DNA from 2 places in the Streptomyces sp. NPDC002144 genome. Region 2 is predicted to be linked to the other one. Evidence: predicted binding sites of a transcription regulator. Region 2 holds the regulator's gene; the other holds the start of a gene.
The links. The regulator HrcA, encoded in region 2, represses chaperone genes, less so after heat shock. The targets are predictions, from matches to a motif close to TTNGCACTCNGNNNNNCNGAGTGCNAA.
Positions count from the first base shown of each region.

Region 1 (15,466 bases), on a different contig from region 2:
AGTTCATGGGGCTTCCCGCCACGGGGCGGAACGTCGTGATGACCGGGGCGACCATCTTCCGGTGCGACGAGGACGGGAAGATCGTCGAGGGCTGGTGGCAGTACGACCGGCTCGGGCTGATGGCGCAGTTGGGCGCCCTGGACCAGTTGGAGCAGTAGACGCCGAAAGGCCCGGCACCCCCAGGGGGTGCCGGGCCTTCGTGCTGCGGTGCGTCAGTGGGCGTGGCTGTGACCGTGGCCCGCGGCCGCCGGCTCCTCCTCTTCCTTCTTCTCGACGACCAGGGTCTCGGTCGTCAGGAGGAGGGAGGCGATGGAGGCGGCGTTCTCCAGGGCGGAGCGGGTGACCTTGACCGGGTCGATGACGCCGGCCTTGACCAGGTCGCCGTACTCGCCGGTCGCGGCGTTGAAGCCCTGGCCCTTGTCGAGCTCGGCGACCTTGGAGGTGATGACGTAGCCCTCGAGGCCGGCGTTCTCGGCGATCCAGCGCAGCGGCTCGACGACCGCGCGGCGGACGACGGCGACACCGGTGGCCTCGTCGCCGGTCTTGCCGAGGGAGCCCTCGAGCACCTTGGCGGCGTGGACCAGCGCGGAGCCACCACCGGAGACGATGCCCTCCTCGACCGCGGCGCGGGTCGCGGAGATGGCGTCCTCCAGACGGTGCTTCTTCTCCTTCAGCTCCACCTCGGTGGCGGCGCCGACCTTGATCACGCACACGCCGCCGGCGAGCTTCGCGAGGCGCTCCTGGAGCTTCTCGCGGTCCCAGTCGGAGTCCGTGTTCTCGATCTCGGCCTTGATCTGGGCGACGCGGCCCGTGACGTCCTCGGAGTTGCCGGCGCCGTCGACGACCGTGGTGTCGTCCTTGGTGACGGTGACGCGGCGGGCGGAGCCCAGCACGTCCAGGCCGACCTGGTCGAGCTTGAGGCCGACCTCCTCGGAGACGACCGTGGCGCCGGTGAGGATCGCCAGGTCCTGCAGCATCGCCTTGCGGCGGTCACCGAAGCCGGGGGCCTTGACCGCGACCGCGTTGAAGGTGCCGCGGATCTTGTTGACGACCAGGGTCGACAGGGCCTCGCCCTCGACGTCCTCGGCGATGATCAGCAGCGGCTTGGAGGAGTTGGTCTGGATGACCTTCTCCAGCAGCGGCAGCAGGTCGGCGATCGAGGAGATCTTGCCCTGGTTGATCAGGATGTACGGGTCGTCGAGGACGGCCTCCATACGCTCCTGGTCGGTGACGAAGTACGGGGACAGGTAGCCCTTGTCGAAGGCCATGCCCTCGGTGAAGTCCAGCTCCAGACCGAAGGTGTTGGACTCCTCGACGGTGATGACACCGTCCTTGCCGACCTTGTCCATCGCCTCGGCGATCAGCTCGCCGACCTGCTGGTCCTGGGCGGACAGCGCGGCCACGGCGGCGATGTCGGACTTCTCGTCGATCGGGCGGGCCGTCGCGAGGAGGTCCTCGGAGATGGCGGCGACGGCGGCGTCGATGCCCTTCTTGAGCGCGGCCGGGGAGGCACCCGCGGCCACGTTCTTCAGGCCCTCGCGCACCAGCGCCTGGGCGAGCACGGTGGCGGTGGTGGTGCCGTCACCCGCGATGTCGTTGGTCTTGGTCGCCACCTCCTTCACCAGCTGGGCGCCGAGGTTCTCGTAGGGGTCCTCGACCTCGACCTCACGGGCGATGGTGACGCCGTCGTTGGTGATGGTGGGCGCGCCGAACTTCTTGTCGATGACGACGTTGCGGCCCTTGGGGCCGATCGTCACCTTGACCGTGTCGGCCAGCTTGTTGACGCCGCGCTCGAGGGCGCGACGGGCGTCCTCGTCGAACTTCAGGATCTTCGCCATGACAGCGGGAGCCCTCTCGGATCTGTGGGTTGTAACAAAGACACTGCGCCCCGGGCGCCCGGCTTCTTAGTGGTCGCGGGGGCCGGGGGCGCAGCGTGGAAAAACTCTGAGGCGGTACTACTTCTCGATGATCGCGAGCACGTCGCGGGCCGAGAGGACGAGGTACTCCTCGCCGTTGTACTTGACCTCGGTGCCGCCGTACTTGCTGTACAGCACGATGTCGCCGGTCTTGACGTCGAGCGGCAGGCGCTCGCCGTTCTCGAAACGGCCCGGGCCCACGGCCAGGACGACGCCCTCCTGGGGCTTCTCCTTGGCGGTGTCCGGGATGACCAGGCCAGAGGCCGTGGTCTGCTCGGCGTCCAGCGGCTGGACCACGATGCGGTCCTCGAGCGGCTTGATGGCAACCTTGGAGCTGGCGGTCGTCACGATCCGACCTCCCCCTTCGGAGATCTCACGGGGTTAACTGTCTGAGGTGGCGACCAGGTGGATCCGTCGTCGCGGGTGCCGGACCTGCCCGTCGCTTGTTTGGCACTCTCCAGGGGGGAGTGCCAGAGCCGAGACTATGACCGCGATTAGCACTCGGTCAAGCGGACTGCTAATCCCGAGCGGCGCGTCGGCCCGCGATCCGGTCGCTGGATGCCTCGCGAGAGGTCCCGTCCGCCGTGTTGGACACGTATACCGTCGCGTCGCCCCCTGCCCTCCTGGTCGCAGTCGTCCGACGGCTATGCGCTCGCGGTCCTGCTTCCGGCCGAACGCGCCTTCGACCAGGCGTTCGCCGGCGTCCTGGCCCCCAAGGGGCCACACGTAGGGCGGGCCGACTGGCCAGCGACAGGCGCGTCGCGAGAGGGGCCCCTCCGCCGCCTGGACGCTTACCACCCCCCTTGCCCTCCCGGTCCCTGCCGTCCGACGGCTGCACGCTCACGGGCCTCCTTCCGGCCGAACGCGCCTTCGGCCTGGCATTCGCCGACGTCCTGGCACCCAAGGCGCACACGTAGGGCGCGCCGGCGTGGCCAGCGACAGGTGCCACGCGAGAGGGTCCCCTCCGCCGCCCGGACGCTTACCGCCAACCCCTGCCCTCCCGGTCCCAGTCGTCCGACGGCTGCGGGCTCGCGGTCCAGTTTCCAGCCGAACGCGCCTTCGACCTGGTGTTCGCGGCCCCCTGGCGCTGAACGGGCACGCGTGGGGCGCGACGGTGTGGCTGGGAGGGCAGGCGACGGCCGCCCTCGCGTTCGCCCTCTTCTTCTTCCGGTTCTTCCGGGACGGGTTCGCCGTGACCCGTGCGGGGCGGATGCCGGCGGCCTCGGCTACAGATAGTCCTCCAGACGCCCCACCGTCAGCCCCCGTTCCTCCAGACGCGCGAGGAGGCGGGACGTGCGTTGGGTGAGGGGTGGGCCCGTCGCGGCGTCCGGGGCCACGGAGACGATGTCGCCGGGGGTCAGGTGGCGGGCGGTGCGGGTGTAGGTCAGCCGGCCGGCGGAGTTCATCGACACGCACCACAGCACCAGCGCCGTGACCCCGCAGTCACCGGCCGCGCGGAGGGTGGTGCCGTCGTACGCGCCGTGGGGCGGCCGGAACAGACGGGGCCGGGGCCGGTCGGGCCGGCCGCAGATTTCGGCGCGCTGGCCGGCGTAGGGCAGGCCGCGCAGGGTGGTGCGGCCGAGGCGGGGACCGTGGGTGCCCGCGTCGGCCGGCCGTGGACGCGGGAGGTGGCCGTGGACCGGGGCGGCGGTGCCGTCGGCGGTGAACACGCTGACGGGCAGCCGGAGTTCACGGACCATGTCGGCGAAGCGCGGGTCCCGCGCGGCGCCGTCGTCGTAGGTGAGGAAGACGACCCGGTCGTGGGTGGGGACGTGGGAGACGATCAGGGGGAGGGCCGGGCCCGCCGGGCGGAGGGCCGGGGCGCGGGCGGGTCGCGGGGCACGGGGCAGCGGGGCCTGGAGGCCCCAGCGGCGGTACGACCGCACGGGCCGGCCGGCGTGACCGTGCGGCCGTACCTCCTGCGCCGCCTTCCTGCCGAGCCGTTCGATGGGGTCGACGGACTGGGCGCAGCCGGTGAGGAGGGCGAGCGCCAGAACCCCGGCGGCCAGCTCCCGGAGCCTCACAGGTAGTCCTCCAGGCGGGCCACCGCGTACCCCTCGGCCGTGACCTTGTTCAGGAAGCGCCGCATGTCGTCGACCATGGTGCCCTTCCACTCGTCGCGGCCCCGGAAGTGGGTGAGCACGATGTCGCCGGGGTGCAGGTCCTGGTCGTCCTCGCGGTACTCCCAGTGGTCGACGAAGACCTCCTCGTCCCAGATCGGCGCGTACCGGATGCCGCAGGACTTCGCGGCGCGCAGGGTGTCCCGGTTGTAGTTGCCGAAGGGCGGCCGGAAGACGGTCGGGGCCCGGCCGAACTGCTTCTTCATGACCGCCTGCATGCCGCAGATCTCGTGCCGCTGCCGCTCGTAGGAGAGCCCCGGCAGATAGGGGTGGGTGAGGGTGTGGTTGTTGAGGGTGACGCCCTCGGACTGCATCCGGCGGAAGTACCCGTAGTCGTCCTTGACCAGGAAGTCGCTGAGGAAGGCCGAGTACGGGATCTTCAGCTCGCTCATCATCCGCAGGAACGCCGGGTCCTTCTCGGCGCCGTCGTCGATGGTGAGGAAGACGACCCTCTGCCGGGTGGGAACCGTGGTGAAGACGGGCGGGAGGTCCAGCTCCTCCTGGTCGTCCACCTCGAAGCCCCTGCGGGCGGTGATCCGCGGCTTGTGCGCCGGTGGCGGCGGAGCGGTCAGGGGCACCTGACGCAGCCCCCAGCGCCGCGCGGCGGCGGCCCGGGCGGTGAGGGCCGCGCGCAGCTTCAGGGCGTACGAGTCCAGGGCGCGGGCCTCGGGTGCCTTCAGGGGCTGCTGGCCGGAGGCCGGGCGCACCTCCTGGCCGTCGCCCGTCGCACAGCCGGAGGCGATGGCGGCGACGGCGAGCACGGCGATCCCGCCACGGACTCGCCGCTTCCGGGACGCCCCGTTTTTATCGTTTTGTACGACTGCTCGCATGGTGCCGGATCCTCGCAGGCCGGGCCCGCGATCCCGGCCCGACACCGCGTCCCCGGGCACACCATCCACCGACTGGCCCACAATGACCCGGTGAACGACCTCGCCCTCCTCCTCACCCCCGAAGGCCGCGCCCTCCTCGACGAGGTGCGTGACACGGCCCCGGCCGACGAGCTCGCCGTGGCGACCCGGCTGCGCCGCGAGCACCCCGCCGACCTGGTGTCGGCGGCCCTCGGGCAGGCGCGGCTGCGGCAGCGGGCGGCGGCGAAGTTCGGGGCGGCGGACGCCGGGCGGATGTTCTTCACACCCAACGGGGTGGAGCAGTCGACGCGGGCGAGCGTGGCGGCGTACCGGGCGGATTGCTTCCAGGCCATGGGGGTACGGTCCGTCGCCGACCTGTGCTGTGGGATCGGCGGGGACGCGATCGCGTTCGCCCGGGCGGGGATCGGGGTCCTGGCCGTGGACCGGGACCCGGCGACGGCCGCCGTGGCGCGGGCGAACGCCGAGGCGCTCGGGCTGGCGGACCTGATCGAGGTGCGGGAGGCCGATGTCACGGAGGTCGACACGGCGGGGTACGACGCCGTGTTCGTCGACCCGGCACGGCGCGGCGGACGCGGCCGGATCTTCGACCCCGAGGCCTACTCACCGCCCCTGTCCTGGGCCGTCGGGGCGGCCCGCAAGGCGTCCCGGGCCGCCGCGCTGAAGGTCGCCCCGGGCATCCCGCACGAGGCCGTGCCCGAGGACGCCGAGGCCGAGTGGATCTCGGACGGCGGGGACGTGAAGGAGGCCGTGCTGTGGTTCGGGACGACGCCCGGGGCGGTCCGCGCCACGCTGCTCCCCGGCCCCCGCACCCTGCTCGGAAGGGGGCTCCCCGATCCCCGGGTCCGCCCGGTGGGCCGCTACCTGTACGAGCCCGGCGGCGCCGTCATCCGCGCCCATCTGGTCGCCGAGGTGGCCGAGGACCTGGACGCCGGCCTGATCGACCCCACCATCGCGTACGTCACCTCCGACGCCCTCCTCCCCACCCCGTACGCCACCTCCTACGAGATCACCGACCAACTGCCCTTCAACGTGAAGAAGTTGAAGGCCCTGCTCCGGGAGCGGGAGGTCGGGACGCTGACCGTGAAGAAGCGGGGGTCGGCGGTGGAGCCCGAGGAACTCAGGAAGAAGGTCAAGCCGGCCGGCCCCAACTCGGCGACCGTCTTCCTGACCCGGGTGGCGGGGGCGCCGACCATGCTCGTCGGACACCCCGCCTGATCACCCCGCTCCGGCCGCCCGCCGCAGCAGCAGCTCCCGTTCCCGTTCGTTGCGGGTGAGTTCCGCCGCCCGCGCGAACTCGGCGCGGGCCTCGGCCGTACGCCCGAGGCGCTCCAGCAGGTCGCCGCGGACGCTGGGGAGCAGGTGGTAGTCGCGCAGGGCGGGTTCCGCCGCGAGGGTGTCCACGATCGCGAGCCCCGCTTCCGGACCCTCCGCCATCGACACGGCGACGGCGCGGTTGAGTTCGACGACCGGGGAGGGGGCGCGGGCGGCGAGCAGGCCGTAGAGGGTGGCGATGCTCGTCCAGTCGGTCTCCTCGTAGGTGTACGCGTGCGCGTGGCAGGCGGCGATCGCCGCCTGGAGGGTGTACGGGCCCGGGGCGCCGGTGGCGGTGGCCTCGGCGCGGTGCAGGGCCGTGATGCCACGGGCGATGAGCATGCGGTTCCAGCGGCGGCGGTTCTGGTCCTTGAGCAGCACGGGTTCGCCGCCGGGGCCGGTGCGGGCCGCGGCGCGGGAGGCCTGGAACTCCAGCAGGGCGGCCAGCGCGTGCACCTCGGGTTCCTTCGGCATCAGCGACGACAGCACACGGGCCAGCCGCAGCGCGTCCTCGCACAGCGCCGGGCGCAGCCAGTCGTCGCCGGCCGTGGCGGCGTACCCCTCGTTGAAGATCAGGTAGATGACGTCCAGGACGGAGCCGAGACGGGCCTCGCGGTCCGGGCCGTAGGGCACCTCGAAGGCGACGTTCTTCGTGGCGAGGGTGCGTTTGGCGCGGACGATGCGCTGGGCGACCGTCGGCTCGGGGACGAGGAAGGCGCGGGCGATCTCGGCGGTGGTCAGGCCGCCCAGCAGCCGCAGGGTGAGGGCGGTGCGGGCCTCGGCGGACAGGACGGGATGACAGGTGGTGAAGACCAGCCGGAGCAGGTCGTCGTCGATGTCCTCGGGGTCGGCGGGCTCCTCGGGCGGCGCGGTCGTCTCCAGGCTGCGGCCGATCTCCGCCAGCTTGCGGGCGTAGTTCTCCCGGCGCCGGACCAGGTCGACGGCGCGGTGCCGGGCGGTGGCCGTCAGCCAGGCGCCCGGGTTGTCCGGCACACCGTCCCGGGGCCACTGCTCCAGCGCGGCGACCAGGGCGTCCTGGGCGAGCTCCTCGGCGATGCCGACGTCACGGACGATCCGGGTGACGCCGGCGACGATGCGCGGGAACTCGAGGCGGAAGACGGTGTCGACGGCACGGGTGGCGGTGGGCTGCTGTTCCACAGCCCACCATGCAACACCCCCGACGGGCCTCGGGCCAAGCGGCGCTCAGCCCTCCGCGATCTCCCTGACCTCGCAGGTCACCGTCCAGTGCTCCTCGTGCACCTTCAGGAACCGCTTGGTCCACTCCAGTGCCTCGGCCTTGTCCTTGCACTGCATGATCGCGTAGCCGCCGACGACCTCCTTGGACTCGGTGAAGGGCCCGTCGGTCACGGAGATCTCACCGTTCTGCCAGTGCACCCGCGTGCCCTGCGCGGACGGCGTCAGCCCGGCGGTGTCCAGCATCACGCCGGCCTTGGTGATCTCCTCGATCAGCTCCCCCATCCGCTGCATCAGCTCGGGGCTGGGCCCCTCGGCGGGGGCGGTCTTCTCGTCGATCTGTACGAGGGAGAGGTAGCGGGGCATGGTGACTCCTCGGTCGGTCCGGGGCCGGTCGCTGTCCGGCCTTTCACCAGTGCGTCGATCGAGGAGGCCGGGGATCGACAGGCACGCCGCATTTCCCCGAAGTTTTTTCCGCCGCCCTTGTTTCCGCTGGTCAGCGCAGCGACTTCTCTGTGCGCTGCTCAGCGCAGCGACTGATCCTTGCGCTGCTCAGCGCAGCGATTCCCACAGCTCGCTCGCCGCCGGTTCCTTCGCCACCACGCGGTTGGGGTCGGAGGGGGCCGTGACCACCGGCATCATCACCGTCTTGAGGTGCTGCGCGGTCAGGCCCTTCAGACTGCGCCCGAACCCGACCAGCTCGCTGATGGAGTCCAGGCCCGTGTCGGTGGTGAGGCTGTCCGTCAGGGCGTCGCCGACGGAGTAGAGCCGGGCGGGGTCGGTGAAGAGGTTCGTCGAGGAGATCTGCTCCAGCAAGGCCTTCACCAGCTTCTGCTGGAGGCCTATGCGGCCCAGGTCGCTGCCGTCGCCTATGCCGTGCCGGGTGCGGGCGAGGGCGAGGGCCTGCTTGCCGTCGAGATGGTGGGTACCGGCCGCGAGGTGCAGATGGCTGTCGTCGTCGTCGATGTCCTGGTCCGTGGTGACGGTGACCCCGCCCAGGGCGTTCACCAGCTTCGCGAAGCCCGAGAAGTCGATCTCGATGTAGTGGTCCATGCGGACGCCGGTGATGGACTCGACCGTCTTCACCGCGCACACCGGGCCGCCCACGGAGTAGGCGCTGTTGAACATGGCGTTGTGGGCCACGGCCGTGGAGCCACCCGACTTCAGCGGGCAGGACGGGCGGGTGACGAGCGTGTCGCGCGGGATGCTGACGATGGTCGCGTCCTTCCGGCCCGCGTCGATGTGCACCACCATCGCGGTGTCCGACCGGGCGCCGGAGCTGCTGCCCCCGCCGAGCGCCTTGTTCTCCTTGCCGCTGCGGGAGTCGGACCCGAGGACGAGGACGTTCAGGGAGCCGGTGGGCAGCGGGGATTCGGAGGCCCCGGGGGACGGGATCGTCACCGCCTTCGCCGGACGGTCGTCGCCGAGCGCCTGGTTGATGTCGACGCTTTTGATGTTGCTGTCGAGGTGCCAGTACACCCACCCCGCCGCCCCGGCGCCCAGCACCAGCAGTCCCGCCATGGTGAGGCCGGCGATCCTCAGTACGGTCGAGCGCCGGCCCCTGGATCTGCCCCCGCCGCCGCTCTCCGCCTGTCCCGGCTCAAGTCCCGTCACAGACAGGAACGTAAGTCCGAATTATTAGGAGGTTGTTAGCAGCGACCCCACGAAGCGGTTTTCTACGGAAAATCTCACGCTTCTCAGAGACCCGTCAGCCCAGGGTGACCGCAGACACCGGGTTGCTGGGGTTTCGGCAGTTCCGGACGAGTGGCAGCGCGTCAGCGGGCCTTCGAAAGTTTCGGGTGGGTTACCGATTGGCTTCGCGGGAGTGTGGGCGTGGGCGCACCGCCTGTCAATACCGCCACTTCCGGCCAACCTGCAACAGTGGCGCCCCGTCAGACACCACTGGGCGGCGGTGCCGTGCTGCTGCGCACCACCAGGCTCGTGGCCAGCTCGACCCGGGTGGCCACCGGCGCCTGGTCCTCCCGGCCCAGGTCCAGCACCAGCTTGGCCGCCGCCTCGGCCATCTCCGTCAGCGGCTGCCGTACGGTCGTCAGCGGCGGCCCCACCCAGCGGGCGACCGGCAGATCGTCGAAGCCGACCACGCTCAGGTCCTCCGGGATGCGCAGGCCGAGTTCGCGGGCGGCCTCGTACAGGCCGAGCGCCTGCAGGTCGTTGAGGGCGAAGACCGCGGTCGGGCGGTCGGGGCGGCGCAGCAGCTCCAGCCCCTGGCGGTAGCCGGTGTCGTGGTGGAAGTCGCCGGACGCGACGAGCGAGGGGTCGACGGGGAGCCCGGCGGTCTCCAGGGCGGCCCGGTAGCCGTCGACCCGGGCGCGACTGCACATCATGCGGGAGGGGCCCGTGATGGCACCGATGCGCGTGTGGCCGAGTTCGACGAGGTGCCGGGTGGCGGCGAGACCGCCCTGCCAGTTGGTCGCACCGATGGAGGGCACGTCCACGCCCGGGTCGCCGGCCGGGTCCATCACCACGAAGGGGATGGAACGGCTGGTCAGCAGGGCCCGCTGGGACTCGTCCAGGCCCGAGAGCACCAGGATCACCCCGTGCGGCCTGCGGGCGGCGACCTGGTCCGCCCAGGTCCTCCCCGGTGTCAGCCGCCCCGCGCTCTCGCTCAGCACCACGCTCAGCCCGGTGTCCCGGGCCACGTTCTCCACGCCCCGGATGACCTCCATCGCCCAGGCGCTCTCCAGCTCGTGGAAGACCAGGTCGATGAGCGGGGAGCGGCTCGCCTCGGCCCTGCGGCGCCGGTAACCGTGCGCGCGCAGCAGCTCCTCCACCCGGGTGCGGGTGGCCGGGGCCACGTCGGCGCGGCCGTTGAGGACCTTCGAAACTGTCGGCGCGGACACGCCGGCCTCGCGGGCGATCTCGGCGAGCGTCGCGGTCTGCTGGGACCGGCCTGTCGTCGGGGTTGTCGTCCGCGTTTCAACGGGCTCCGGAGGCGTCATGGCGGCGATCGTATCCCTGCGCCCCCTCTTGACGAACCCTTGCGACCGGCCTAGGTTCCCGGAACATTCGAGATGAATAGCGAAACATTCGTGAGAGGGCCCGTCCCGACTCGACCAGAGCAGGAGTTTCATGACCACCGCGCCTTGGCGTGACCCCGCCCTGCCCGCCGCCTCCCGCGTCGACGACCTCCTCTCCCGGATGACCCTGGAGGAGAAGACCGCCCAGCTCTACGGCGTGTGGGTGGGCGCCGACACCGACGGCGACGGAGTCGCCCCGCTGCAGCGCGAGATGAGCGCCGACTACGACTGGGACGAGCTGATCACCCACGGCCTCGGCCAGCTCACCCGCCCCTTCGGCACCGCCCCCGTGGACCCGGCGCTGGGCGCGCAGGCGCTGGCCCGCGCCCAGCGCCGTATCGCGGAGGCGGGCCGCTTCGGCATCCCCGCCCTCGCGCACGAGGAGTGCCTGGCAGGCTTCACCACCTGGCGGGCCACCGCCTACCCGGTGCCGCTCGCCTGGGGCGCGAGCTTCGACCCCGCCCTCGTCGAGGAGATGGCCGCCGCCATCGGCCGCGACCTGCGCTCGGTGGGCGTCCACCAGGGACTCGCCCCGGTCCTGGACGTCGTACGGGATCCGCGATGGGGCCGCGTCGAGGAGACCATCGGCGAGGACCCGTACCTGGTCGGCACCATCGGCACCGCCTATGTGCGGGGCCTGGAGTCGGCCGGGATCGTCTCCACGCTCAAGCACTTCGCCGGGTACGCCTCCTCGGCCGGTGCCCGCAACCTCGCGCCCGTGCGGGCGGGCGTGCGGGAGTTCGCGGACATCACGCTGCCGCCCTTCGAGATGGCGCTGCGGGAGGCCGGGGCGCGGTCGGTGATGGCCGCGTACAACGACACGGACGGCATCCCGGCCTCGGCGGACCCGGGTCTGCTGACCGAGCTGCTGCGTGAGCGGTGGGGCTTCACGGGCACGGTGGTCGCCGACTACTTCGGCGTCGGCTTCCTGCAGACCCAGCACCGGGTCGCGGGCTCCGAGGCGGAGGCGGCCCACGCGGCGCTCGCGGCGGGCCTCGACGTCGAGCTGCCCACCCTGAAGTGCTACGGCACACCGCTCGTCGAGGCGGTACGAGCGGGCGAGGTCCCCGAGTCCCTGATCGACCGGGCGGCCCGCCGGGTCCTGCTGCAGAAGTGCGAGCTGGGCCTGCTGGACGAGGACTGGACCCCGGAGCCGGCCGAGCGCATCGACCTGGACTCGTCGGCGAACCGCGCGCTCGCGCGCCGGCTGGCCGAGGAGTCGGTGGTCCTCCTCGACAACCCCGACGGGCTCCTCCCGCTGGCCCCCGACACCCGTATCGCGGTGGTCGGCCCGCGCGCCGCGGACGCCCTCGCGATGCTGGGCTGCTACTCCTTCCCCTCGCACGTCCTCACGCACCACCCCGAGGTGCCGATGGGCATCGAGATCCCCACGGTCCTCCAGGCGCTGCGGGCCGAACTCCCCGACGCCAAGGTCACGTTCGCGGAGGGCTGTGGCGTCGACGACCCCGACACGGGCGGCTTCGAGGAGGCGGTGGCCCGGACGGCCGAGGCGGACGTGTGCGTGGCGGTCCTCGGCGACCGGGCGGGCCTGTTCGGGCGGGGCACCTCGGGCGAGGGCTGCGACGTGACCGACCTGCGACTGCCCGGGGTGCAGGGCGACTTGCTGGACGCCCTGGTGTCGACGGGCGTCCCCGTCGTCCTCGTCCTCCTGACCGGCCGCCCGTACGCGCTGGGCCGCTGGCACGGACGCCTGGGCGCGGTCGTCCAGGCGTTCTTCCCGGGGGAGGAGGGCGGCCCGGCGGTGGGGGGCGTGCTGTCGGGCCGCGTCAACCCCTCGGGCCGCCTTCCGGTGAGCGTCCCCCGGGTGCCCGGCGGCCAGCCCTGGACCTACCTCCAGCCCCCGCTCGGCCTGGCCGGCGAGGTCAGCAACCTCGACCCGACCCCGCTGTACCCCTTCGGCCACGGCCGCTCGTACACGACGTTCACGTGGGAGTCGGACTCCACGGGGACGGAGATCGGCACGGACGGCTCGTACGACGTCTCGGTCACCGTCCGCAACACCGGCGACCGAGCGGGCGCGGAGGTCGTACAGCTGTACCTGCACGACCCGGTGGCGAGCGTGACGCGTCCGGACGTACGCCTGATCGGTTACCGGCGACTGGAGCTGGAGCCGGGCGAGGCCGCCCGGGTCACCTTCCGCTTCCACGCGGACCTGTCGGCGTTCACCGACCGTTCCGGCGCCAGGGTGGTCGAACCGGGCGCGCTGGAACTACGGTTGGCGGCATCGAGCACGGACGTACGGCACTCGGCGCACCTGCTCCTCACGGGACCGGTGAGGACACTCGGCGCCGACCGGCGGCTGCGGTGCGAGACGGAGGTGGCGGGGGCGGGGTGACTCCCCGCGCCGCGGACACGGGGGGGCGCGATGGTCAGGTACGTGCGCCAGGAGTTGGGGACGGCGCTGGCGCTGCTGGCCGCCACGGCCGTCGGGGTGGTGGTGGCCGTCGGAGTGCACGGGAGTCCACCGGTGCGGGCGGACCGGGTGTGGCTGGTCGCCGTCCTCGCGCTCGGCTACCTGCTGCTGGTGACGCTGCTGCGGGGGTCGCGGCTCAGGTGGGTGGGCGAAGTGCGGCGCTTCGAGGCGGCGGTGCCGGTGACGGGCCGGGAACCGGGCGGGGAACCGGGCCGTCAGCGCGGCCGTTTCCCGCTCCTGATCTTCGTGGCCTTCGTGGTGACGGCCTCGGTCTTCGCCCTCGTGGGGGGTCCGCTGATCCCTCTGCTGCCGCTGCTGCCGACGCTGGACTGGCTGGCAAAGGCCGCCGTGGCCGCGCACTGGGAGCGCGGGCACGGCCGACTGCTGTGGCGGGAGCACGACCGGCACGGGCCACAGAGGCTCTCCTACACCCCGTTCACCGCTCCGGCACCGACTCGAACCGCCACCGGTGCACCGCCCGCATGACCAACTCCCCGCCTGGCTCGGGGAGTTCGGGCAGGTCGGCATCGTAGGGCGCGTCCCACCAGGTGATGACGAGGACGCGATCCTGAGGGGCCCGGAAGGTTTCCCGGCGTACCGGCCGGGCCGGCAGCTGCTGCGCCCGTGCCCAGGTCAGCAGTTCCTCGCCGCGGCCCTCGGCCGCCCGGGCCTCCCACATCAGGGCGACGGTCACGAGTAGAGGTTCTCCTTGCTGACCTCGTGGACGTGGTCGTGCCCCGGGACGTGCGGGTCCGTGACCGGCAGGGAGGAGTCCGCGGACAGGTCCCAGCCGGAGGCCGCACGCCCCCGCGCGACCATCTCGGCGCCGAGCGCGGCGACCATCGCCCCGTTGTCCGTGCACAGCTTCGGCCGCGGCACCCGCAGCCGGATCCCGGCCGCCTCGCACCGCTCCTGCGCCAGCGCCCGCAGCCGCGAGTTCGCGGCCACGCCACCGCCGATCATCAGATGATCGACGCCCTCGTCCTTGCAGGCCCGTACCGCCTTGCGGGTCAGCACGTCCACGACCGCCTCCTGGAAGGAGGCCGCCACGTCACGCACCGGCACCTCCTCCCCCGCCGCCCGCTTCGCCTCGATCCAGCGGGCGACCGCCGTCTTCAGGCCGGAGAAGGAGAAGTCGTACGCCGGGTCGCGCGGGCCGGTCAGGCCGCGCGGGAACGCGATCGCCTCCGGATCTCCCTCGCGTGCGTACCGGTCGATGACCGGACCACCCGGGAACCCGAGGTCCAGCACCCGGGCGATCTTGTCGAAGGCCTCGCCGGCCGCGTCGTCGATGGTCGCGCCCAGCGGCCGTACGTCCGAGGTGATGTCGCTGGACAGCAGCAGCGAGCTGTGGCCTCCGGACACCAGCAGCGCCATGGTCGGCTCGGGCAGCGCGCCGTGCTCCAGCTGGTCCACGCAGATGTGCGAGGCGAGGTGGTTGACGCCGTAGAGGGGCTTGCCGAGCGCGTAGGCGTACGCCTTCGCCGCCGAGACGCCCACCAGCAGGGCGCCCGCGAGGCCGGGGCCGGCGGTGACCGCGATGCCGTCCAGGTCGCTCGCGCTCACCCCTGCGTCCTTCAGCGCGCGGTTGATCGTCGGCACCATCGCCTCGAGGTGCGCGCGCGAGGCGACCTCCGGGACGACACCGCCGAAGCGGGCGTGCTCGTCGACGCTGGAGGCGACCGCGTCGGCCAGCAGGGTGGTGCCGCGGACGATGCCGACGCCGGTCTCGTCGCAGGAGGTCTCGATACCGAGGACGAGGGGTTCGTCAGCCATGGATCTCGGTTCCTTGTACGGAGGTTGATGGGTCGGTGAGCCGCATGACCAGGGCGTCCACGTTGCCCGGCTGGTAGTAGCCGCGCCGGAAGCCGATGGCCTCGAAGCCGAAGCGCTCGTACAGCTTCTGGGCGCGGATGTTGTCGATCCGGCACTCCAGCATCACCTCACCGCACTCGAAGGCGGTGGCGGCGCGGAGCAGCTCGGCGAGCAGGCGGCCGCCGAGGCCCGTGCCCCAGTGGTCGCGGGCGACGGCGATGGTCTGGATGTCGGCAAGGTCCCCGGAGGCGGCGAGGCCCGCGTAGCCGACGATCCGGTCGTCGGTCTCGGCGAGCACGTAGCGCCGCGTCGCCTCGGGGCCGCGGGCGTGGGCGAGCTCGGACCAGAACATGCCCCGGGACCAGGTGTCCTCGGGAAACAGCTCCTTCTCCAGCTCCAGCACGGGATCGATGTCCCACCAGCGCATCTCGCGCAGTCGAGGAGTCACGGCGTGGGTCACTTGGGGGTGACCACCTTGTAGTTCTTGGGCACCTGGGCGTCAGGCCGGCGCAGGTACAGCGGCCGGGGCGGCGGCAGCTCCTCCCCCTTGGCCAGCCGCTCGGCGGCCAGCGCGGCCAGTGCCGCCGCCGACACGTTCTCCGGTGCGTGCGCGTCGGGGAAGGTGTCCGGGTACAGCAGCGCGCCCGCGCCGACCGCCGGCAGCCCTGCCACCTGGTCGGCGATGTCGGCGGGCCGGTCGACGGCCGGGTCGGTCAGCCGGGTGCGGGAGTCCGCGTAGCGCGCCCAGTAGACCTCCTTGCGGCGGGCG
Region 1 covers NZ_JBSFDB010000029.1:4,596-20,061, forward strand. The annotation lists gene ACWCQ1_RS34750 (ester cyclase) at 1-158, shown strand, start outside; gene groL (chaperonin GroEL) at 213-1,838, opposite strand; gene groES (co-chaperone GroES) at 1,956-2,264, opposite strand; gene ACWCQ1_RS34765 (polysaccharide deacetylase family protein) at 3,143-3,940, opposite strand; gene ACWCQ1_RS34770 (polysaccharide deacetylase family protein) at 3,937-4,866, opposite strand; gene ACWCQ1_RS34775 (THUMP-like domain-containing protein) at 4,957-6,120, shown strand; gene ACWCQ1_RS34780 (RNA polymerase sigma factor) at 6,121-7,374, opposite strand; gene ACWCQ1_RS34785 (YciI family protein) at 7,420-7,776, opposite strand; gene ACWCQ1_RS34790 (LCP family protein) at 7,963-8,931, opposite strand; gene ACWCQ1_RS34795 (LacI family DNA-binding transcriptional regulator) at 9,303-10,370, opposite strand; gene ACWCQ1_RS34800 (beta-xylosidase/alpha-l-arabinosidase) at 10,501-12,804, shown strand; gene ACWCQ1_RS34805 (hypothetical protein) at 12,835-13,368, shown strand; gene ACWCQ1_RS34810 (hypothetical protein) at 13,319-13,576, opposite strand; gene tsaD (tRNA (adenosine(37)-N6)-threonylcarbamoyltransferase complex transferase subunit TsaD) at 13,573-14,658, opposite strand; gene rimI (ribosomal protein S18-alanine N-acetyltransferase) at 14,651-15,157, opposite strand; gene tsaB (tRNA (adenosine(37)-N6)-threonylcarbamoyltransferase complex dimerization subunit type 1 TsaB) at 15,154-15,466, opposite strand, start outside.
Region 1: the regulator HrcA is predicted to act here: its motif matches at 2,411-2,437, upstream of groES (co-chaperone GroES).

Region 2 (15,466 bases):
GCTCGATCACGCCGAGCAGCTTGTCCTCGAAGAGGATCGGGATGATCACGACGCTGGTGGGAGCCGCCTCACCGAGACCGCTGTTGATCTTGATGTAGTCCGGCGGGGCCTCCTCGACCAGGATCCGCTTCTTCTCCCGGGCCGCCTGGCGCACCAGACCGTGCACCGGCAGACCGCCCGTCTCCACGGTCGCGCCCTGCGCCGAGCCGTAGCCCGCGATGAACGCCAGTCCCTTTGCCGGAACGGTTGTGCGGAGGGACGAACCGTCCTCGTCCGGGTCGGCCAGGAAGAACGCGCCGTACTGGGCGTTCACCAGCGGGGTCAGCTCGCGCAGGATCAGGTCGGCGACCTCCATCAGGTCCCGGTGGCCCTGCATCAGGGCCGCGAGCCGGGCGAGGTTCGACTCCAGCCAGTCCTTGGCGCGGGTCGTCTCGCGGAGGTTGGCCACCATCAGGTTGATGTTGTCCTTCAGCTCGGCGACCTCGCCGCGCGCCTCCACCGTGATCGAGCGGGACATGTCGCCCTGCGCCACCGCGGAGGCGACCTCGGCGATCGCCCGGACCTGGGTGGTCAGGTTCAGGGCGAGTTCGTTCACGTTCGTCGTCAGGCGCTTCCAGGTGCCGTACACACCCTCGACCCGTGCCTGGCCGCCGAGCTGGCCCTCGGAACCGACCTCGCGGGCCACCCGGGTGACCTCGGAGGAGAAGGAGGACAGGGTGTCGACCATGGTGTTGATGGCGGTCTTGAGCTCCAGGATCTCGCCGCGCGCGTCCACGTCGATCTTCTTGGAGAGGTCGCCGTTGGCGACGGCGGTGGTGACCTGGGCGATGTTCCGCACCTGTGAAGTCAGGTTGTCGGCCATGTAGTTGACGTTGTCGGTCAGATCCCGCCACACACCGGAGACACCCAGCACCTGGGCGCGTCCGCCGAGCCGTCCGTCGGTGCCGACCTCGCGGGCCACGCGGGTGACCTCGTCGGCGAAGGCGCGCAGCTGCTCCACCATCGTGTTGACGGTGTCCTTGAGTTCGAGGATCTCGCCGCGCGCGTCGACGGTGATCTTCTTGGAGAGGTCGCCGTTGGCGACGGCGGTGGTGACCTGGGCGATGTTGCGGACCTGCGAGGTCAGGTTCAGCGCCATGAAGTTGACGTTGTCGGTGAGGTCCTTCCAGACGCCCGACACGCCCCGGACCTGGGCCTGACCTCCGAGGTTTCCCTCGGTGCCGACCTCGCGGGCGACGCGGGTGACCTCGTCGGCGAAGGCGGAGAGCTGGTCCACCATGGTGTTGATCGTGGACTTCAGCTCCAGGATCTCGCCCTTCGCCTCCACCGTGATCTTCTTGCCGAGATCGCCCTGGGCGACGGCGGTGGAGACGAGAGCGATGTTGCGGACCTGCGACGTCAGGTTGTCCGCCATGAAGTTGACGTTGTCGGTGAGGTCCTTCCAGACGCCCGACACACCCCGCACCTGCGCCCGCCCGCCCAGGTTCCCCTCGGTGCCGACCTCGCGGGCGACGCGGGTGACCTCGTCGGCGAAGGCGGAGAGCTGGTCCACCATCGTGTTGATGGTCGACTTCAGCTCCAGGATCTCGCCCTGGGCGTCGACGGTGATCTTCTGGCTGAGGTCGCCGTTGGCGACGGCCGTGGTGACCTGGGCGATGTTGCGGACCTGGGAGGTCAGGTTCGACGCCATGAAGTTGACGTTGTCGGTCAGGTCCTTCCAGACCCCGCTCACCCCGCGCACCTGAGCGCGGCCGCCCAACTGGCCCTCGGTGCCCACCTCGCGGGCGACCCTGGTCACCTCGTCGGCGAAGGCGGACAGCTGGTCGACCATCGTGTTCACGGTCAGCTTCAGTTCGAGCAGCTCACCGGTCGCCTCGACCGTGACCGTACGGGTCAGGTCGCCGCGTGCCACCGCCGTGGTCACCAGGGCGATGTCGCGCACCTGGGCGGTCAGCCTGGACGCCATGGTGTTGACCGCTTCGGTCACATCCCGCCAACTGCCCGACAGACCCTGCACCTTGGCGCGCCCGCCCAGACGCCCCTCCGTGCCCACCTCGCGCGCGACCCGGGTCACCTCGCCGGTGAACAGCGACAGTTGGTCGACCATCTTGTTCACGGCCCGGCCCAGCCTGCGCAGATCCCCGCGCAGTTGCCGGTTGCCGTCGTGCAGATCCACCCGCTGGGTCAGATCGCCGCCCGCCACCGCGTCCAGCACCCGGGTCGCGTTCGCCGCCGGGGCCACCAGGGCGTCCAGCACCTGGTTCACATCGTTGACGCGGGAGGTCCAGGCACCCTGCCCCGGGCTCGCCGTGAGCCGCTCGTCGAGCCGCCCATGACGCACCAACTCCCGCTTCACCCGCTGCACTTCGACGTTGAAGTGGGTGCTGCGGTCCATGATCTGGTTGAAGAGCGCCGTCAGTTCGGCCACCATGCCATGGCCGGTTTCCGGAACCTTCGTGAAGTCGCCGTCCCGCGCGGCCGTCATCGCCGCGAGCAGCGGGCGCAGCTCAGATGCTCGGAGTTGTTCCGGTTTCTGTCCGTCTTCGAGCACTGGCGTAGCACTGTTCTCACTCATGGCGGCCCACTTCGGTAACTCGGCGCTTATGGGCGTGGCCAGTCTGTCACTCTGTCCGCATCGACTGAGGCGTATTCGTCCGAACTGCTCGGGGAGGTGGGCATGGGGGCCATTCCGACTCAACGGGAGACGGCTTCCCGTGCCTCCGACGCGCCGGCGCCCCAGGACGCGGACGGCGCGCGGGGCGGTGCGCGGGCGCACGCCACGCTGCCCGGAAGCGCCGTCACGCCCGGGGCCGCCCGGGCCCTGGTGCGCGCCGCCTGCGCCGAGTGGGCCGAGGAGGAACGACCCGGCACCGAGCACATCACCGACCGCCTCACCGACGACGCCGTCCTCGTCACCAGCGAACTCGTCACCAACGCCGTCGTGCACGCGGGCACCGACGTCGAGGTGGAGTGCCGGCTGGAGGAGGCGACCGGCGCGCTCGTCGTCGAGGTCCGCGACCAGCACCCCTCTCGTGCCCCGCGCGGCTCGGAGCCCGAAGTGCCGCACGAGACACCGGAGTACGGGCGCGGACTGCGGCTGGTGACCGCGCTCGCCGAGTCCTGGGGCGTCACCTACCGCCGGGGTGCGAAGACGGTGTGGGCGCGGCTGTCCGCCGAGGGCGACACGGCCGGCGACGAGATCGCAGCGTACGCCGGCCGGGAGGCCCTGGAGCGCGGGCTCGGCGTCGCCGAGATCCTCGCGCCCGAGCCTCGGCGCGCCGAGCGCGACCGGGAGTGGCTGGGCCGGGGAGCCCTGTCCTTCCTCGCCGAGGCCTCCGACCTGCTCGCCGGGCAGCTGGACGAGAACCTGGTCGCCGCGCTCGCCGGACAGCTGATCGTGCCGCGGCTCGCCGACTGGTGCGCGGTGTGGACGGAGGACGAGGCCATGGGCCGCTGGGACGCCGACGGCGTCTCGGGCCCCGGCGCCGGGCCGAGACTGGCCCGGGTGTGGCACTGCAGCGAGAACCGCATCGAGGAACTGCGCGCGGCCCTGGAGAAGGATCCGCCGCGCCCCACCGAGGGCTTGCGGTCCGGGCCGGTTCCCTACCCCTGGCCCGGTGGCGCGCTCGATCTGCGCGAGGCGCACGGCACCGCCCTCGCCTACCGGCTGATCGCGGGCGGCCGCCCCCTCGGCACCCTCGTCATCGGCCGCTCCGGACTGCCGCGCTTCCCCGACGAGGTCACCGGCCTGGTCGAGGACCTCAGCCGCCGGGTCGCCCTCGCCATCGGCACGGCCCGCCAGTACGCCCGCCAGGCCACCATCAGCCAGGTCCTGCAGCGCGGTCTGCTGCCCGTCGCAGTCGCCGAGATCCCAGGCGTACGCAGCGCACTCGTCTACGAACCCTGCGACAAGGGCGGCCCCAGCGGCGATTTCTACGACGTCTTCCCGGCCGGGGACGGCCGCTGGTGCTTCGCCGTCGGCGACGTCCAGGGCAAGGGCCCCGAGGCCGCCGTCGTCATCGGGCTCGCCCGGCCCTGGCTGCGGCTGCTGGCCCGCGAGGGCTACCGCGTCGCCGACGTCCTCGACCGCCTCAACCAGCTGCTCCTCGACGACACCACGGAGGCCGCCGACGCCGCCGCCCGCGCCCTCGCGAGCGGCCGCCCACCGGGCCCCGGGGACGGCCCCCAGACCCGCTTCCTCTCCCTCTTGTACGGCGAGCTGGTCCCCGTCGGCGACGGCGTCCGCTGCACCCTCGCCTCCGCCGGCCACCCCCTGCCGCTGCTGCTCGGCGCCGACGGCACCGTCCGCACGGCGGCCCGTCCGCAGACCCTGCTCGGCGTCATCGAGGACGAGACCTACACCAGCGAGACCTTCGAGCTCGGCCCCGGCGACACCCTCCTGTGCGTCACCGACGGCGTCACCGAGCGCCGCTCCGGCTCCCGCCAGTTCGACGACGCCGACGGCCTCGCCACCGCCCTGGCCGGCTGCGCGGGCCTGAGCGCGGAGCTGATCGCCGAGCGCATCAAGAGGCTGGTGCACGAGTTCGGCGGCAGGCCGCCGGAGGACGACCTGGCGCTGCTGGTGCTGCAGGCGGAGTGAGCAGTCGCGGCGGTACGGGACAATGGAGGGCATGCCTTCCGCACTCCCCGACGGCGAGCCGGTCCCCGCCGACGGCGCGCTCCCCGCCTCCGCGCTCACCGGGGCGGCCGACCGCCCCCTCGGCTTCTACCTGCACGTCCCGTACTGCGCCACCCGCTGCGGGTACTGCGACTTCAACACCTACACCGCGACCGAGCTGCGCGGCACGGGCGGTGTCCTCGCCTCCCGGGACAACTACGCGGACACCCTGGTCGACGAGATCCGCCTGGCCCGCAAGGTCCTCGGCGACGACCCGCGCCCGGTCCGCACGGTCTTCGTCGGCGGCGGCACGCCGACACTGCTGGCGGCGGACGATCTCGTACGGATGTTGTCGGCGATCCGCGACGAGTTCGGCCTCGCGCCCGACGCCGAGGTCACCACGGAGGCCAACCCGGAGTCGGTCGACCCGGCCTGTCTGACCGCCCTCCGCGAGGGCGGCTTCAACCGCGTCTCCTTCGGCATGCAGAGCGCGAAGCAGCACGTACTGAAGGTCCTGGACCGCACCCACACCCCCGGCCGCCCCGAGGCGTGCGTCGCGGAGGCCCGGGCGGCCGGCTTCGAGCACGTCAACCTGGACCTGATCTACGGCACCCCGGGGGAGTCGGACGACGACTGGCGGGCCTCGCTGGAGGCGGCGATCGAGGCGGGCCCGGACCATGTGTCGGCGTACGCGCTGATCGTCGAGGAGGGCACGCAGCTCGCCCGCCGGATCCGCCGCGGCGAGGTCCCGATGACGGACGACGACGTCCACGCGGACCGGTACCTGATCGCGGAGGACGTCCTGTCCGCGGCGGGCTTCGACTGGTACGAGGTCTCCAACTGGGCGACCGCTCCCGAGGCCCGCTGTCTGCACAACGAGCTGTACTGGCGCGGCGCCGACTGGTGGGGCGCGGGTCCCGGCGCGCACTCGCACGTCGGCGGGGTGCGCTGGTGGAACGTGAAGCACCCCGGCGCGTACGCGGCGGCGCTGGCGGCGGGGCGCTCACCGGGCGCCGGCCGTGAACTCCTGACGGACGAGGACCGCCGGGTGGAGCGGATCCTGCTGGAGCTGCGGCTGCGGGAGGGCGTACCGCTGACCCTCCTGAAGCCGGACGGCCTGGCCGCCGCACACCGGGCCCTGACGGACGAACTGCTGCAGCAGGGCCCGTACGACGAGGGCCGCGCGGTGCTCACCCTGCGCGGGCGCCTGCTGGCGGACGCCGTGGTCAGGGACCTGGTGGACTGAACCGGCCTGCGGACAGATCGCGCGGCCGTGATCGCTCACGGGAGGCCGCTTCGGGGACGGGAACATGATCGGCCGGGTGCTCGTGCCCGCCGGCCCGCCGGGCGCCGCGCAAGGTGCTGTCAGGCGGTGGAGGAAGAGGGCCGCGACCGCCCGGCCGTCAGGCGGGGGTCGTGACGAAGTCGATCAGTTCCTCCACTCGGCCCAGGAGTTCGGGCTCCAGGTCCCTGTAGGAGTGGACGCGGGAGAGGATGCCCTGCCAGGCGGCGCCCGTGTTGTCCGGCCAGCCCAGCGCCCGGCACACGCCCGTCTTCCAGTCCTGGCCGCGCGGGATGCGCGGCCATGCCTCGATGCCCAGGGCCGACGGCTTCACCGCCTCCCAGACGTCGATGTACGGGTGGCCGACGACCAGGGCGTGGTCGCTGGTCACCGACTCCGCGATGCGCCACTCCTTGGTGCCCGGGACCAGATGGTCGACCAGCACACCGAGCCGGGCGTCCGGGCCGGGGGCGAAGTCCGCCACGATCGACGGCAGGTCGTCCACGCCCTCCAGGTACTCCACGACCACGCCCTCGATGCGCAGGTCGTCGCCCCAGACCTTCTCCACCAGCTCCGCGTCGTGCCGGCCCTCCACGTAGATGCGCCCGGCGCGGGCCACACGCGCGCGTGCGCCGGGGACGGCGACCGAGCCGGAGGCGGTGCGGGTGGGGCGTGCCGGGGCCGAGGAGGGGCGGACCAGGGTGACCACCCTGCCCTCCAGCAGGAATCCCCGCGGCTCCAGCGGGAACACCCGGTGCTTGCCGAAGCGGTCCTCCAGGGTCACCGTTCCGGCCTCGCAGCGGATCACCGCCCCGCAGAAACCGGTGCCGGGCTCCTCCACCACCAGACCGGGCTCCGCCGGGACCTCCGGGACGGGCTTCGGCTTCTTCCAGGGAGGGGTCAGGTCGGCGGAGTACTGGCGCATTCGGATGACGATAGGAGAAGCGCGGCGGCGATCACCGCGACACGCCGAAACGCGCCGCCAGCGCGTCCCGTTGCGCCCGTACGAACCCCGCGTCCACCACCGCTCCGTGACCGGGCACGTACAGCGCGTCCTCGCCGCCGAGAGCCAGCAGCCTGTCCAGGGCGGCCGGCCAGTGCGACGGTACGGCGTCCGGTCCCGCCTGCGGTTCGCCGGACTCCTCGACCAGATCGCCGCAGAAGACCACCTCCGGTGAGCCGGGCACCAGGACCACGAGATCATGGGCCGTGTGGCCCGGGCCCACGTTCGCCAGCAGCACCTGCCGGCCGCCGCCCAGGTCGAGGGTGCACTCGCCGGAGACATGATGGCGGGGCGCGACGAGGGCGGTCACGGCCTCCTCGGCCACGTCCGCGTCCAGCCCGTTGCGCACCGCGTCCGCCAACAGTTCCTCCCGCGCGTGCCGGGCCTCGAACACCGTGTCGATGCCGACCGCGCCGTACACCTCCGCGCCCGCGAAGGCCGGCGCCCCGAGGACGTGGTCGAAGTGCGGATGCGTGAGCGCGAGATGGGTCACACGATGACCGGCCAGCGCCTCCGCCCGGGTCCGCAGCTCCACGCCCTCCGCCAGGCTCGACCCGCCGTCGATCACCAGCGCCGTGCCCGCCCCCACGACCAGCCCCGCCGTGCAGTCCCACCCCGGCAGCCGGCACCGCCCCACCCCGGCCGCGACCCGCTCCCACCCGAGCTCTTCCCAAGTCACCGTCATACCGCGACGCTAACGGTACGACCCTCTCAACCGTGCCCGACCTTGCCCTGGGTGTACCCCACAGCCGTACACTGGGCCGGGGAACGCTGGCACTCGGCGGGACAGAGTGCCAGGCGAAGTGGCTAGGGGACGACTTCTGGAGGTGTGCGCATGCTGAGTGAACGACGGCTCCAGGTGCTGCGCGCCATCGTCCAGGACTACGTCGGCACCGAGGAGCCGGTCGGGTCGAAGGCCCTGACCGAGCGGCACAACCTCGGCGTCTCCCCGGCGACGGTCCGCAACGACATGGCCGCCCTGGAGGACGAGGGGTACATCGCCCAGCCGCACACCAGCGCCGGGCGCATCCCCACCGACAAGGGCTACCGCCTGTTCGTCGACAAGCTCGCCGGCGTCAAGCCGATGAGCGCCCCCGAGCGGCGCGCGATCCAGAACTTCCTCGACGGCGCAGTCGACCTCGACGACGTCGTCGCGCGGACGGTCCGGCTGCTCGCGCAGCTGACCCGGCAGGTCGCCGTCGTGCAGTACCCCTCGCTCACCCGCTCGACCGTGCGGCACGTGGAACTGCTCTCGCTCGCCCCCGCGCGCGTGATGCTCGTGCTGATCACGGACACCGGCCGGGTGGAGCAGCGCATGGTCGACTGCCCGGCGCCCTTCGGTGAGGCCTCGCTCGCGGACCTGCGGGCGCGGCTCAACAGCCGGGTCGCGGGACGGCGCTTCACGGACGTCCCGCGTCTCGTGGAGGACCTGCCCGAGGCCTTCGACGTGGAGGACCGGGGTACCGTAGCGACGGTGCTCTCCACCCTCCTGGAGACGCTCGTCGAGGAGAACGAGGAGCGGCTGATGATCGGCGGAACCGCCAATCTGACCCGCTTCGGACATGACTTCCCCCTCACCATCCGGCCCGTCCTGGAGGCGCTGGAGGAGCAGGTCGTCCTTCTCAAGTTGCTTGGAGAGGCGGGGGATTCGGGCATGACCGTACGCATCGGTCACGAGAACGCCTACGAGGGACTCAACTCCACGTCCGTGGTCTCGGTCGGCTACGGTTCGGGCGGCGAGGCAGTCGCCAAACTCGGCGTGGTCGGACCGACCCGCATGGATTACCCGGGAACGATGGGAGCGGTACGCGCAGTGGCACGGTACGTCGGACAGATCCTGGCGGAGTCGTAAGTGGCCACGGACTACTACGCCGTTCTCGGCGTGCGCCGCGACGCGTCGCAGGAAGAGATCAAGAAGGCCTTCCGGCGGCTCGCCCGCGAGCTGCACCCGGACGTCAACCCCGATCCGAAGACCCAGGAGCGGTTCAAGGAGATCAACGCCGCTTACGAGGTGCTCTCGGACCCGCAGAAGAAGCAGGTCTACGACCTCGGCGGCGACCCGCTCTCGCAGGCGGGCGGCGGTGGCGCGGGCGGCTTCGGCGCCGGCGGCTTCGGGAACTTCTCGGACATCATGGACGCGTTCTTCGGTACGGCGTCCCAGCGCGGCCCGCGCTCGCGCACCCGGCGCGGCCAGGACGCGATGATCCGGCTGGAGATCGAGCTCGACGAGGCGGCCTTCGGCACCACGAAGGACATCCAGGTCGACACCGCGATCGTCTGCAACACCTGCAACGGCGAGGGAGCGGCCCCCGGCACCACCGCGCAGACGTGTGACATGTGCCGTGGCCGCGGTGAGGTCTCCCAGGTGACCCGGTCCTTCCTGGGCCAGGTCATGACGTCGCGTCCCTGCCCCCAGTGCCAGGGCTTCGGCACGGTCGTGCCCACGCCGTGCCCGGAGTGCGCCGGTGACGGCCGGATCCGCTCCCGCCGCACGCTGACCGTGAAGATCCCGGCCGGTGTGGACAACGGCACGCGGATCCAGCTCGCCGGCGAGGGCGAGGTCGGCCCGGGCGGCGGCCCGGCCGGTGACCTGTACGTCGAGATCCACGAGCTCCCGCACTCCACCTTCCAGCGGCGCGGGGACGACCTGCACTGCACGGTGACGATCCCGATGACGGCGGCGTCCCTGGGCACCAAGGTGCCGCTGGAGACGCTGGACGGCATGGAGGAGGTCGACATCAGGCCCGGCACCCAGTCCGGCCAGTCGATCCCGCTGCACGGCCGGGGCGTCACGCATCTGCGCGGCGGCGGCCGGGGCGACCTGATCGTCCACGTCGAGGTCCAGACCCCCACCAAGCTCGACCCGGAACAGGAACGCCTCCTGCGCGAACTGGCCAAGCTCCGCGGCGAGGAACGCCCCCAGGGCCAGTTCCAGCCCGGGCAGCAGGGGCTGTTCTCGCGGCTGAAGGATGCGTTCAACGGGCGCTGACGCGGGCTGAGCGGGCTGCCGGGGGGCCGGGGGTTGGCCCCCGGGCAGGCGCCGCCAACGGGTGCTGAGGCTCGCTCATTCAGGTGGTCCGTGCCGTGGGGATGCCCGATTCGGACTTGTTGGGAGGACGTGACAACATGCGGTCATGTCCTCCGCGCTGACCGATCTCTTCCCGTATCCGATCGTGCAGGCCCCCATGGCGGGCGGCGTCTCCGTGCCCGCGCTCGCCGCCGCCGTGTCCGAGGCCGGCGGGCTGGGGTTCCTGGCCGGTGGGTACAAGACCGCCGACGGCATGTACCAGGAGATCAAGCAGCTGCGGAGCCTGACCAGCCGCCCCTTCGGCGTGAACCTCTTCCTGCCGCAGCCGGAGTACGCCGACCAGGGCGCCGTGGAGATCTACACCCACCAGCTGACCGGTGAGGCCGCCTGGTACGAGACCGAGCTCGGCGACCCGGACAGCGGCCGCGACGACGGCTACGACGCCAAGCTCGCCGTCCTGCTGGACAACCCGGTGCCCGTGGTGTCGTTCCACTTCGGCGTCCCCAGCCGGGACGTCGTCGACTCCCTGCACCGCCTGGGCACCTTCGTCCTGGTCACCGCGACCACCGCCGAGGAGGCCCTCGCCGTGGAGCGGTCCGGGGCCGACGTGGTGATCGCGCAGGGCGTGGAGGCCGGCGGCCACCAGGGCACCCACCGCGACACCCCGGAGAACGACGGCGCCGGCATCGGCCTGCTCTCCCTCGTCGCCCAGGTCAGCGAGACCGTGGCCATCCCGATCGTCGCCGCCGGCGGCATCATGCGCGGCGGCCAGATCGCCGCCGTCCTCGCGGCGGGCGCGAGCGCGGCCCAGCTCGGCACCGCGTTCCTGGCCACGGCCGAGTCCGGCGCCAACGCCGTCCACAAGCAGGCGCTCACCAACCCCCTGTTCACGCGGACGGAACTCACCCGCGCCTTCTCCGGCCGCCCGGCCCGCGGCCTGGTCAACCGCTTCATGCGTGAGCACGGCCCGTACGCCCCCGCCGCCTACCCCCAGCTCCACCACATCACCGCGCCCCTGCGCAAGAAGGCCGCCGCGTCCGGCGACGCGCAGGGCATGGCGCTGTGGGCGGGGCAGGGGCACCGCATGGCCCGCGAGCTGCCGGCCGGGCAGCTGGTCGAGGTCCTCGCCGCCGAGCTCGACGCGGCCCGGACGGCGTTGTCGGGCCAGGGGGACCTGCGATGACCGCGCCGGTGTTCGTCGCCGAGGACCTGCCGGCCGGCGCCGGTCCGTACGTCCTCGACGGCGCCGAGGGCCGGCACGCGGTCTCGGTGAAGCGGCTGCAGCCCGGCGAGGAGGTCGTCCTCACCGACGGCGCCGGTCGGCACGCGGCGTGCGAGGTGACCGGCGCCGAGGGCAAGGACCGGCTGCTCGTCCGCATCGTCTCGGTGTCCGAGGAGCCGGAGCCCGCCCCGCGCATCACGGTCGTCCAGGCCCTGCCCAAGGGCGACCGGGGTGAACTGGCCGTGGAGACCATGACCGAGGTCGGTGTCGACGCCGTCGTGCCCTGGCAGGCCGCCCGCTGCATCACCCAGTGGCGGGGCGAGCGCGGACTGAAGGCGCTCGCCAAGTGGCGGGCCACCGCCCGGGAGGCCGGCAAGCAGTCCCGGCGGGTCCGCTTCCCCGAGATCGCGGACGCGGCGACGACCAGACAGGTTGCCGCACTTCTCGCCAAAGCCGACCTCGCCGCCGTCCTGCACTCCGACTTCGAGCACCGCAGCGAGCACCTGGCCACCGCCGAACTCCCCGCCCACGGCGAGATCGTGCTGGTCGTCGGCCCCGAAGGGGGCGTGTCCAAGGACGAGTTGGCGCTGTTCGAGGAGGCGGGTGCGAAGGCGTACGTGCTGGGGCCTACCGTGCTGCGTACATCGACCGCCGGCACCGCGGCTGCGGCCCTGCTCCTGGGCCGCACCGGCCGCTGGTCCTGACCACCCACCGGGGGACCACGTGGAACTCGCCCAAGTCCGCCTCCTCGTCGCCGACTTCGCCGCCTGCTACCGCTTCTACGCCGACGTCCTCGGGCTGAAGCCGCAGTCCGGGGCGAGCGAGGGACCGTACGAGAAGTTCAGCCCGGCCACGGGATCGGCGGGGATCGCCCTGCAGGACCGCTCGATGATGGCCGAGGTCCTGGACGAACTGGGCGACACGGCCACCGGCCACCGCTCGCTGGTGGTGCTGCGCGTCGACGACCTCGACGGCTACTGCGAGCGGATCACGGAGCGCGGGGCCACCGTGCTGCACGGTCCCGCCCCGATGACCGACCGCATGCGCGTGGCCCATCTCAAGGACCCCGAGGGCAACCTGGTGGAGCTGCAGGAGTGGCTGCTGCTGCGGACCTGAGGCCGGGTCGGCTCCTCCTCGAGGGGCGCTCCAATGACCGTATGCGCCCTTCCGCGGACGCGCACTCGGTGGCAGGCTGCCCTTCATGGGGGCGTTGAGGCGCAGTTGGCGACGGCCACCGGCACGACGGGTGGCGGCCGTGGCGGGGTTTGCCGTCGTGGCCGTCGGAGGGGCCGTGGCCTGTGATCCCGGTGGGCTCGGCACCGCGGCCGTCGCGTACACCACCGACCAGACCGCGACCAAGGAACTGAAGCGGCACAACATCGACGTGCAGTGGCTCAGCTGCACCGCCAACTACGGCAACAACAACACCAGTCACAACACCATGCCCAGCGCGAGCGAGACCACCGTCGCCAACGTCGACTGCCAGGGGCAGACCAAGGACGGCAAGGACATCACCGTCACCGGCAAGGTCACCCGCGCCGTGGACGGCGCCTGTGTGCGCGGTGACCTGACGGCCAAGGTCGGCGGCAAGACGCTGTTCCACGTCGCCGGGCTCGGCGACTGCACCTCCACGCCCTCCCCGATCGTGAACAACCCCAGCGGCGGCAACGGCAACCAGCCCGGCGCCACCGTCACCGTGACCGTCACGCGGACCATCTGGTGCAAGGGCGACCCGCAGTGCTGGCCGGTCCAGGGCAAGTGATCCAAACCGCTGCCCGGCGACCCGGCGGCTGCCTAGAGTGATCGTGTGACGCAGCCCGCAGCCCCCGCGTATCTCCGGTTCCCGCACCTGCACGGCGACTTGCTCGCCTTCACCGCCGAGGACGACGTGTGGCTCGCCCCCCTCGACGGCGGCCGGGCCTGGCGGGTCAGCGCGGACAACGTGCCGGTGAACCACCCCCGCATCTCGCCCGACGGCACCACCGTCGCCTGGACCTCCACCCGCGACGGCGCCCCCGAGGTCCATGTGGCCCCGATCGACGGCGGTTCCGCGAAACGCCTGACGTACTGGGGCAGTTCACGCACCCAGGTGCGCGGCTGGACCCCGGACGGAGACGTCCTCGCGATCAGCACCCAGGGCCAGGCCAGCCTGCGCCGCAGCTGGGCACGGGCGATTCCGCTCGACGGCGGCCCGGCGGCCACCCTGCCCTACGGCCCCGTCGGCCATGTGGCCTTCGGCCCGTCCACCGTCCTGCTCTCCGCGCCCATGGGCCGCGAGGCGGCCTGGTGGAAGCGCTACCGGGGCGGCACGGCGGGCAAGTTGTGGATCGACCGGGACGGCGACGGCGAGTTCGTGCGCCTGCACGAGGACGTGGACGGCAACCTCGAGAGCCCCGTCTGGACCGGCGACCGGATCGCCTTCCTCTCCGACCACGAGGGCGTCGGCGCCGTCTACTCCTCCCTCGCCGACGGCTCCGACCTGCGCCGGCACACCCCGATCGACGGCTTCTACGCCCGCCATCTCGCCGGCGACGGCACCCGGCTGGTGTACGCGTCCGCGGGTGAGCTGTGGATCCTCGACGACCTGGACACCGCCGAGCCGCGCCGCCTGGACGTCCGGCTCGGCGGCCCCCGGCTCGACCTGCAGCCGTTCCCGGTGAACGCCGCCCGCTGGTTCGGCTCCGCGCACCCCGACCACACCGCCCGCGGCAGCGCGGTCGCCGTCCGCGGCTCCGTGCACTGGGTCACCCACCGCTCCGGCCCCGCCCGCGCCCTGGCCGCCGAACCCGGCGTACGGGCCCGGCTGCCGCGCACCTTCCGGGTGGACGGCGAGGAACACGTCGTCTGGGTCACCGACGCCGAGGGCGACGACGCCCTGGAGTTCGCCCCCGCGACCGGCACCGCCCCCGGCACAACCCCGCGTCGGCTGGCCGCCGGACAGCTCGGCCGGGTCCTCGACCTCGCCGTGGCCCCCGACGGCGGCCGCGTCGCCGTCGCCGCGCACGACGGACGCGTCCTGCTCGTCGAACGGGACACCGGCGAGGTCCGCGAGGTGGACCGCTCCACCGACGGGGACGTCTCCGGCCTGGTCTTCTCCCCCGACTCCGGCTGGCTCGCCTGGTCCCACCCCGGCCCGCGCCCGCTGCGGCAGCTGCGCCTCGCCAACACCACCGACCTGTCGGTCACCGAGGCCACCCCGCTCCGCTTCCGCGACTACGCGCCGGCGTTCACCCTCGACGGCAAGCACCTCGCCTTCCTCTCCGCGCGCTCCTTCGACCCGGTCTACGACGAGCACGTCTTCGACCTCGCCTTCGTCGGCGGCTCCCGCCCGCACCTGATCCCCCTCGCGGCGACCACCCCGTCCCCGTTCGGACCGCAGCGCCACGGCCTCCCCTTCGACGCCCCGGACAAGGACGAGACCCCCGACAGCGAGGGCACCCCCAGCACCCGTGTCGACCTCGAGGGACTGGCCGACCGGATCGTGCCCTTCCCGGTCGAGGCCGCCCGCTACTCCACCCTGCGCGCCGCCAAGGACGGGGTGCTGTGGCTGCGCCACCCCGTGCGCGGCGTCCTCGGCGCCTCCCGGGCCACCCCGGACGACCCGGACCCCAGGACGGCCCTGGAACGCTACGACCTGGCCCAGCAGCGCATCGAGCACCTCGCCTCCGACGCCGACCACTTCGCCGTCAGTGGCGACGGCAAGCGCGTCCTGCTGTGGACCGAGGACAAGCTCAAGGTCGTCCCCAGCGACCGGCGCGCCTCGAACGACGACGACAGCGACAGCAACATCACCGTCGACCTCGGCCGCGTCCGCCACACCGTGGACCCCGCCGCAGAGTGGCGCCAGATGTACGACGAGACCGGCCGCCTCATGCGGGACAACTTCTGGCGCCCCGACCTCGGCGGCGTCGACTGGGACGGCGTCCTGGACCGCTACAGGCCCGTCCTCGACCGCGTCGCCGCCCACGACGACCTCGTCGACCTCCTCTGGGAGGTCCAGGGCGAACTCGGCACCTCCCACGCCTACGTCACCCCGCGCGGCAACCACGGCCACGGCGAACGCCAGGGTCTGCTCGGCGCCGACATCTCCCGCCACGAGGACGGCGCCTGGCGCGTCGACCGCATCCTCCCCGCCGAGACCTCCGACCCCGACGCCCGCTCCCCGCTGGCCGCGCCCGGTGTCGCGGTCCGCGCCGGGGACGCGATCGTCGCGGTCGCCGGCCGCCCGGTGGACCCGGTCACCGGGCCCGGACCGCTCCTGGTCGGCACGGCCGGCAAACCCGTCGAGCTGACGATCCTCCCCTCCGGCGGCG
Region 2 covers NZ_JBSFDB010000011.1:169,543-185,008, reverse strand. The annotation lists gene ACWCQ1_RS19055 (HAMP domain-containing protein) at 1-2,575, opposite strand, end outside; gene ACWCQ1_RS19050 (SpoIIE family protein phosphatase) at 2,678-4,600, shown strand; gene hemW (radical SAM family heme chaperone HemW) at 4,632-5,864, shown strand; gene ACWCQ1_RS19040 (DUF3097 domain-containing protein) at 6,022-6,825, opposite strand; gene ACWCQ1_RS19035 (MBL fold metallo-hydrolase) at 6,857-7,588, opposite strand; gene hrcA (heat-inducible transcriptional repressor HrcA) at 7,739-8,755, shown strand; gene dnaJ (molecular chaperone DnaJ) at 8,756-9,892, shown strand; gene ACWCQ1_RS19020 (nitronate monooxygenase) at 10,038-11,114, shown strand; gene ACWCQ1_RS19015 (16S rRNA (uracil(1498)-N(3))-methyltransferase) at 11,111-11,857, shown strand; gene ACWCQ1_RS19010 (VOC family protein) at 11,877-12,269, shown strand; gene ACWCQ1_RS19005 (hypothetical protein) at 12,355-12,915, shown strand; gene ACWCQ1_RS19000 (S41 family peptidase) at 12,961-15,466, shown strand, end outside.